DNA from 2 places in the Kineococcus rhizosphaerae genome. Region 1 is predicted to be linked to the other one. Evidence: riboswitches for the same ligand, from Rfam matches in the RefSeq annotation. Region 1 holds a riboswitch; the other holds the start of a gene.
The links. A riboswitch is a leader RNA that binds a small molecule or an ion and turns the genes downstream of it on or off. The one in region 1 is predicted to bind S-adenosylmethionine.
Positions count from the first base shown of each region.

Region 1 (4,405 bases):
GTTTCGACGCGGTCGCCTCCGACGACCGGTTCTTCGACGTCGAGTTCACCCCGACCGTGCCGCGCAGCGCGCAGCAGCACCCCGTCCTGTTCCAGGCCGGAGACTCCCCCGCGGGCCGCGACTTCGCCACCCGCACCGCGGACGTGATCTTCTCCCGGCACGGCACCGACCACGCCGACGCGCTCGCCTTCGCCGACGACATCCGGCGCCGGACCGTCGCGGCCGGCCGCCCCGAGGGGGACGTGCTCATCCTGCCGGGGACGCAGATCGTCGTGGCCGACACCGAGGCCGAGGTCGAGGAGAAGGCCCGCTGGGTCCTCGAGCAGCAGGTCACCCCCGCCACCGCGCTGTCCCTCGTGGGCCAGGTGTGGGGCGAGGACCTGTCCGGCTACGACCCCGACGGTCCGCTGCCGGCGCACGACCCGGTCATCGAGGACATCGACGGGACGCGCGGGGCCCACCGCGCGGGCGCGAACGCGCGGAGCCTGGCGCAGCAGTGGCGGGCGGTCGCCGAGGAGAACAAGTTCTCGCTGCGCGAACTGGTCCTGCACCACTCCTCCGAGCGCGGTTTCGCGGGGACCGCCTCGCAGCTGGCCGACGAACTCACCTTCTGGGTGCGTTCGGGCGCCAGCAACGGTTTCAACATCACGCCGTACCTGGTCCCGAGCGGGCTGGACGACATCGTCGACCAGCTCGTCCCGGCGCTGCAAGACCGCGGCGCCTACCCGATCGAGTACGTCGGGGACACCCTGCGCGAGCACCTCGGCCTGCGGGCGCCCCTCACCCGCCGCTGACCGCGTTACCGGCTGCTCCCCCGCGCCGAAGGCACACCTCGCGCCCTGATCACCAGCAGTTCAGGGCGCGAGGTGTGCCTTCGGCGGGATTCGGGGGCGGTGGGCGTCAGGGGCGGTGCGAGGTCTCGGTGCGCAGGAGCGCGCCGAGGTACGCCGCGATCTCCCCGGGACCCGACCGCGGCGCGACGGCCTCGACGGCGGGGTTGTAGTTCGTGTTCGTGTTGACGTCGTACGTCACCGTGCGCCCGTCGGCGGTCTCCAGGAACTCGATCCCGGCGATCTCGATGCCGGCCCCGCGCAGCAGGTCCTCGTACCGCTTCACGAGCGGGGTGTCCGCGGTGATCTCCTCGCGCAGCGAGAACAACCCTTGCGGCGAGTCGACGACGCACGCCTCGAGCGTCTGCCCGGAGGTCGGGACCTCGCAGGCGTCGGCGGGGCACAGTTCGAAGCTCCCCGCGGAGGTGTCGACGCGCACCGCGTAGACGAAGCGGCCCCCGACGAACTCGGCGCGCGTGATGAACGGCTGGGCCGAGCGCAGGTACTCCTGCAGCAGGGTGATCCCGTCGGCCGGTTCCTCGAAGTCCGGCGAGGCGACGTACGCGTCGAACTCGTCGTGCGTGTCGAAGCGCCGGACGCCCAGGCCCTTGCCACCCTGGTTGTGCTTGGTGATGAACGGCGCCTCGAGCTCACGGGCACGCGTCGACAGGTCGTCGCGGCCGAACACGGCGAGCGTGCGGGGGACGTCGAACCCGTTGCGGCGCAGCAGGGCGTGCTGCGCAACCTTGCTCACTTCGAGCTCCACCACACGGGACCCACCCACGACACGCCGCCCCCACCCCTCCAGCCAGGCGACCACGGCGCGCGTGTACTCCTTGGTGCGGGCGTTGCCCCGGGTGTGCGCGGACGCGCTCAGGCGCGACCAGTAGACGCCCGGGGCCGGTTCAGCGTCCAGGTCGAGGGAACCGTCGGTGAGCAGCACCTCCTGGAACGGGACGCCGGCGGCGCGCAGGGCCGCCTCGAAGGGCGGGAACCACTCCGGGTTCTCGTGGACGACGTGCACGCGGGGTTCGGCGTCGGCGGCGAAGCTCCACCGACGGGTGTCCTCGACGACGGTCATGCGGTTCCTCCGGGGGTTCGGGAGCTCTCGGTCCAGGGTGCCACCCCGGCCAGGGAACCACCTCCCGCGGTGGGTCCGCCCGACAGCCGGCATGGAAGCGCTTCACCACCCGGGACGGTCCGTGCGGGCGGTCCGGCGCTTGGAGAAACCCGCTCCGGTGGGATAGTTTCGAACCGTCCATCCAGAGCGACCGAGAGACCTGGCTCGTCGACGTCGCAGCAACCCCCCGACCCGTCGGGCGAGGGTGCTTCCGCCAGGACCGATGGGAGTCGCGAGATGAGTGCCCGCACCGCACCCGGGAGCCTGCTGGTCCGCCGGCGCCACGTCGACCTGGGTCGTCTGAGCTCGGCGGTCTGTGCGGGGGTCTGACCCCCGTCCGTCGCGGCCCCGCCCGCGGACGTCCCCTGCGCCGGTGTCGGCGCGGACCTCCGGAGCACCCCCTTGTCACGCACTCCCCCGTCCCCATCACCGTCCCGTTCCCTCGGCGTCGTCGGTGCCGGTCCGCGGACCCTCGTCCTCCTGCAGCGTCTCGGCGCCCAGCACGCCGCGGCCGACGACGGGTCCGTCCTCGACGTCCACGTGGTGGACCCGTACGACTCCGGCGCCGGCCGGGTGTGGCGCCAGGCCCAGGACCCGTTGCTGTGGATGAACTCGCGGGCCGCGGACATCAGCGTCCTGCCCGACGAGTCCGTCACCGGCCTGGCCGAACCCGTGCTGCGCGGCCCGTCGCTGGCCGGGTGGGTCCACGAGAACCGCGCCGACCTCGTGCACGACGCGGCCGCCGCCGGTGACGACCTGCTGCGCGAGGAGGTGCTGCGCCACGAACCCGGGTCCTTCACCTCGCGCCGCCTCGCCAGCGGGTACTTCGCCGACGCGTGGGCCCGCACGCTGGCCGGGCTGCCCGCGGGGGTGCGGGTCCACCGGCACGCCCGGACCGTCCTGGACCTGACCGACGACCCCCGCGACGGCCGTCAGGTGCTGCACCTGGCCGGGCAGGAGGAGACCCTGACGGTCGACGCGGTGCTGCTCGTCCAGGGGCACCTCGACGTCCGGCCCGGTCCCCGCGAACGGCGCATCGCGACGTTCGCCCGCACCCACGGCCTGGCCTACGTGCGCCCGGGCTACACCGGCGACCAGGACCTCGACGTCCTGCGCCCGGGCTCGGACGTCGTCGTGGTCGGCATGGGCCTGGCCTTCGTCGACCTCGTGGTGCGCCTGACCGAGGGCCGCGGCGGGCGGTTCACGGAACGCCCGGACGGCTCCCTGGACTACCACCCCAGCGGCCGGGAACCGCGGCTGCACGTCGGCTCGCGACGCGGCGTCCCGTACCGCTCGAAGATCGGTTACGAGACCCCGAAGGACCTCGGGCTGCCGCGCCACTACTCGGCGCAGACCGTCGCGGACCTGCACGGGGACGCCCCGCTGGACCTGCGGGCGGACCTGTGGCCGCTGATCGTCAAGGAACTGGCCGGGGCCCACTACCGCGAGCTGTTCCGCAGCCACCCCGGACGCACCGCGCTGGCCGCGGCCGAGTTCGACGCCCGGTTCTCCCGCGCGGCCTGGGGCTCGGCCGAGGTCGACGACCTCGTCGAACGCTCCGTCCCCGACCCCGCCGACCGCTTCGACGCCGCCGAGCTGGACCGGCCGCTGGACGGGTGGTGGGGGACGTCCGGGGACGAGGTCCACGAGCGCGTCCTGCAGCACCTCGAGGACGACCGGACCCGGCGGGCCGATGCGCGCCACTCCCCCGACGCCGCGGTCGTCGCGGCCCTGCTGTCCGCCTACGTCGTGACCGCCGGTCTGCACGCCGCCGGGCGGCTCAACGCCCGGTCCTCGGCCCTGGACGTCGACGGCTGGTGGCACGGGTTCTTCAGCTACGTCGCCAGCGGGCCGCCGCCGCAGCGGTTGCGGCAGCTGTCCGCCCTGGCCCGCGCCGGACTGCTGCGGTTCCTCGGGGCCGGGCTGAACGTCGTCGCCGACCCCGGGGCGGGCTCGTTCACCGCCAGCTCGGACAGCGGGCCCCACGAGGTGCGGGCGCAGGGCCTCGTCGAGGCGCGGTTGCCCGTCCCGGACCTGGAGCGCACCTCTGACGTGCTGCTGACGCGGCTGCGCGAACGCGGCGACGTGCGGGCCCACCAGGTCCTCGACGGTGAGACCCGGCTGTCGAACGGCCGGCTCGTCGTGGACGGCCGGGGCCGGCTGGTCCGCGACGACGGGTCCCCGCACCCGCGCCGCTTCGCCACGGGGGCCTGGGTCTCGGGCGAGGGCGCCGCCGCGGCGTTCGCCCGGCCGGGCACGAACGCCGAGCTCTTCCGGCGGGCCGACCGGCTCGCCGCGGACCTGCTGCGGGCCGGGACCTCTGCGCCCCCCACGCCCCGCTCCGTGCCCACCGCCCTGTCCGAACTCCCAGGAGACCGTCGATGAGCGAGACGACTCGCACCGGCACCGCCCCCAGCCGCTCGCTGGCGACCGAGGAACCCGCGGGGGCTGTCAA
Region 1 is NZ_PVZF01000014.1:3,256-7,660, forward strand. It holds gene CLV37_RS22180 (NtaA/DmoA family FMN-dependent monooxygenase) at 1-794, shown strand, start outside; gene CLV37_RS22185 (ATP-grasp domain-containing protein) at 901-1,911, opposite strand; SAM riboswitch class I at 2,086-2,180, shown strand; gene CLV37_RS22190 (FAD/NAD(P)-binding protein) at 2,353-4,335, shown strand; gene CLV37_RS22195 (amino acid ABC transporter permease) at 4,332-4,405, shown strand, end outside.

Region 2 (4,405 bases), on a different contig from region 1:
ACCCCGACCATGACGGGCGGGGTGACCAGCGGCAGGAGCAGGATCGTGCCGACGACCCCGAAGCGCGTCCCCCGGGCGTGCAGCAGCAGCGCGAGGGCGACGCCGAGCACCGTCGCCAGCACGGCGGCGAGGACGGCGAACACCACCGAACGCACCAGGGAGCCGGCGAAGGCCAGCGACTGCCAGGCGTCCACGACGTTGTCGGTGCCCGTGAAGCGCTGTAGAGGCCGGGCCAGCGAGGACTTCGTGACCGCCAGCGCCACGACGAACACCGTGGGGTAGACGAGCATGAGCGCGAGCCCGGCCAGGCTCGGTGCCGCCAGCCACGTGGACACGTGCCCGGGGCGGTGCCGGCCCGGCACCGCCCGCCGGGCGACGGCGTCGCGCTGGCGCGGCAGGGTCCGGCGTTCGTCGAGGAGCTGACTCATCCGAGCGTCTTCTCCCAGCTCTTCGCGGCCTCGTCGAGCGCGGCCTGCGGCTCGGTCTTGCCCTGGATCGCCAGCGCGAGCTGGTCGACGAGGTCCTGCAGGGCTTTCGGCGCGCCCTGCTGCGACGGCCAGGCCAGCGGGTCGCCGTCGAGGCCCTCGCGGATCGTCTCGGTCGCGATGCCCGCGGCCTTGGCGTAGTCGGCGGAGTCGAGGACCGTCTTGCGCGCCGGGTCGATGCCCGAGCCCGCCGTGGAGGCCAGCAGGAAGTTGTTCTCCTCGTTCGTCGCCCACTTCACGAAGGCGGCGGCCTTGTCCTGCTGCTTGCCTGCCGTGGAGACGCCCAGGCCGAACCCGGCGTCGAGCGCGGTGCGGGGCTTGGTGTTCTTCCCCCCGACGGGCAGCGTCACGACGCCCCACTTGTCGACGATCTTCGAGCTGGCCGGGTCCTGCGCCTTCAGGCCCAGGTCGGTCCAGGTGTCGAGCATGGCGCCCTGACCGGACAGGAACGCCGAGTTGGCCTGGTCGAAGCCGGTCTGCAGGGGCGTCGGCAGGGCGTGGGGGGCGACGTCGATGAGGTGCTGCAGCGCCGCGAGCCCCTCCTCGCCGTTGAACGCGGCCCCGCCGTCGCCGTCGACGAGCGTGCCGCCGTAGCCGGCGAGGCGGTTGATGAAGGAGCAGCCCAGGATCATCGGGACCTGCTGGCCCTCGACGATCGCGCCGTACACGCTCCCGCCGGAGTCCTTCGTGATCTTCTCGGCGGCCGCGTCGTAGTCGTCCCAGGTCTTCGGCGGCTCGACGCCGTACTTCTGGAAGACCTCGGCGTTGTAGTAGAGGACGTGGGTGTCGCCGTCGAAGGGCAGGCCGTAGCGCTTGCCGTCGATGAGCGTGTACGGGTCGTAGATGGACGGCAGGAAGTCGTCCGTGCGGATGTCGTCGTTGGCGTCGATCCACTTCGTCAGGTCGACGAGGGCGCCGGCGTCCACGAGCTCGCCGAGGCCGAAGTAGAAGTAGTCGAAGACGTCGAACTCGCCGTCGCCGCCCTGCACGTCCAGGATCTGCTTGCTCGTCAGCTGGTCGTAGGGGATCGCGGTGACCTCGACCTTGCCCCCGAACTCCTGCTCGAACTTCTTGCCCAGCAGGTCCGTGAAGGCCAGCACGTGGGGCTGGTTGACCATGAGCTTGAGCGTGGCGCCCTTGAGGTCGACGGCCTTGCCGGCGGCCAGGTCGGATCCGGTCGAGCCGTCGCCGCAGGCGGCCAGGGTGCCGGTCGCGGCCAGCGCGCCGACGCCCAGGGCGCCGGACAGGACACGGCGGCGGGAGGCGATCAGGCGCTGGGTGCTCGCCGGGGAGGAGGTGCGCAGGGGCGCGGACATGGGTGTGCTCCGTGGGGGTGGGCGGACGATCGTCGTCCGTCGTGGGTGCGCGCGGGAAGCGGCGCGCTCGCCTGAGGACCGTGGGGGAGGGCGTGCGGGTCGGTCAGACCGCGCGCGGCGTCCCCGGACGCAGGGCGTGCGTCGACCGGGCCGGGCGACAGGCCATCGAGGCCGTGCGACCGAGGTCGACGTGGTAGCGGCGGGTGAGCCGCGTGCCGGGTCGGGGCTGGGTACAGCTGTCCACTGCGAGTCCTCCATCGCCCCTGGCGGGAGCACCTGCCGCTCGCGCGGTGGTTGCTGTGGCGTCAACGAGCCAGGTCTCTCGGCCACTCTGGATGGTGTTGGTCGCAGCGTAGCGGACACCGGGGGCGGCCGGGGACCGATCGCGCCGCGCCTCGCGCCTCGCCCGGCGCCGGGCTGGCGGTGACGACCCGCGACCCGGCGCGGCCGGTCGTCCCGGCGGCCCTTGTGCGACACTGAGCGTGGCCGAGCGTTCCCCGACACCGGGCGCCCGGCCCGCCGTCGAGACCGCCGCCCAGCGCGCGGGTCCCGGGCAGCGCCGCGGTCCAGTGGAAGGGCCTCGCAGGCGCCCCGTGCCCGTTCGCCGGACGACGACCGCCGGCGGCCCGGGGGGAGCACGCGCCGCGCGAACCCCTCCGGTGCAGCGAGGACTTCCGTCGGGTGCGGGACGACCCGCCCGACGATTCCGACGAGGACGCCCGAGCGTCCGCGGGGTTCACCGGTGGAGCGGGCGCTGCGGGCCCAACGGAGCGACCCGTGACCACGACCCCGGAAGAGAACACCGCAGCACCCGTGAACGGCACCGGCGCCGACGCCGGGAGCGCGCCGACGCGGCCCCGCCGCCGCCGGGCGGCCAGCCGCCCCGCCGGGGCGCCCGCGCACGCCGAGCCCGTCGTCACGACGGCACCGGCGGCCACCGCCGCGCCGGTCGAGACCACCGACGCGGCTGCGTCCCCCGAGGCCGTCACCGCGACGGCCGCCGACGCCGCCGCGACGGCCCGCACGACGCCCGACGCCACCGCGGCCCCCACCCCGGCGGCCGGGGAGGAACCCGCCCCCGAGGCGCCGCGCCGCCGGGCGCGCCGGGCCACCCGCAAGGTGACCACGCCCGAGCACGCCCCCGAGCCGGTCCTGGAGACCTCTCCCGCCGCGCCGGCCGCCGAGACCCCGACCGAGCAGCGCGTCGCCCCGGTGGGCGGACCGGCCGTCGAGGAGGTCGGGGAGGTGACCGCCCCGGCGCCGGCCCGCCGCCGCCGAGCCCGCAAGACCGCCGCCGCCCCCGCCGCTGCCCCCGAGGTCGCCGCTGCCCCCGAGGTCGTCGCCGACCCGGTGGTGCCCGCAGCCGTCGAGGAGGTCGCGGCCGCCGAGCCCGCCGCCGTCGAGGAGGTCGCGGCCGCCGAGCCCGCCGCCGTCGCCGCCGTCGCCGAGGACGTCCCGGTGGAGGAGGCCCCCGTGCTCGAGCCGTCGGTGGACGCCGCCGCTCCGGCCGGGCAGGAGCCCACCGCCGACGCCGACGCCGACGCCGCCACTGAAGCCGACGACACCGACGACCTGATGGACGACCCGGTGCTGCTGCGGGCCGCCGGGCTGGCCCGGCGCGGCGGCCGTCGTCGCCGCGAACCCGAGACCGAGCGGGCCACCGACGCCGCGGCGCGCGCGACCGCCCTGTTCTTCCAGGCCCCCGACGCCGAGACCTCCGCGCGGGAGACCTCCCCGCGCCGCTCGCGCCGCGCGTCGGCGCCCGCGGGCCCGCCCCCGGGCGAGGACCAGGACACGCTGGACTTCGAGTCCTTCCGCCGGCCCGGCTCCACCGACGGCGGCTCGGACCGCCCCGACGAGGACGCCTTCGAGGAGGACCTCGACGAGACCGCCGACCAGGCGGTGGACGAGGACGGCCAGGACGCTCAGGACGACGAGTCCGACGACGACAGCGGCGCACCGCGCCGCCGCCGCCGCCGCGGCGGTCGTGGCCGGCGCAGCCGCACCCGCGACGACGCCGACGACGCCGAGGGCTCGGACGACGACGAGGAGACCGGCGCCCGGGACACCGGGGCCGAGCCGGCCGACGAGGACACCGACGAGGACACCGACGGGGACGCGGGCGAGGAGTCCGAGGACGGGGAGGAGTCGTCGGGCTCGTCCCGCCGCCGCCGTCGCCGTCGCCGCCGCGCCGGGTCCGCGGACGGGGAGGACGCCTCGCCGGACGACCCGCCGAACACCGTCACCCGGGTCCGCGAACCGCGCCGGTCCGCCTCCCGGGGCACCGGCGAGGACGAGATCACCGCGCTGCGCGGCTCGACGCGCCTGGAGGCCAAGAAGCAGCGCCGTCGCGAGGGGCGTGAGCAGGGCCGCAAGCGCGCCATCCTCACCGAGGCCGAGTTCCTGGCCCGCCGCGAGGCCGTCGAACGCGTCATGGTCGTGCGCCAGGAGGACGACCGGACGCAGATCGGGGTCCTCGAGGACGGGATCCTCGTCGAGCACTACGGCGCCAAGCAGGCGCAGACGACGATGGTCGGCAACGTCTACCTCGGCCGGGTCCAGAACGTGCTGCCCAGCATGGAGGCCGCCTTCGTCGACGTCGGC
Region 2 is NZ_PVZF01000002.1:170,544-174,948, forward strand. It holds gene CLV37_RS05025 (carbohydrate ABC transporter permease) at 1-428, opposite strand, end outside; gene CLV37_RS05030 (ABC transporter substrate-binding protein) at 425-1,801, opposite strand; SAM riboswitch class I at 2,053-2,143, opposite strand; gene CLV37_RS28795 (Rne/Rng family ribonuclease) at 2,579-4,405, shown strand, end outside.
Region 2: another riboswitch for S-adenosylmethionine. It lies ahead of CLV37_RS05030 (ABC transporter substrate-binding protein); the one in region 1 lies ahead of CLV37_RS22190 (FAD/NAD(P)-binding protein).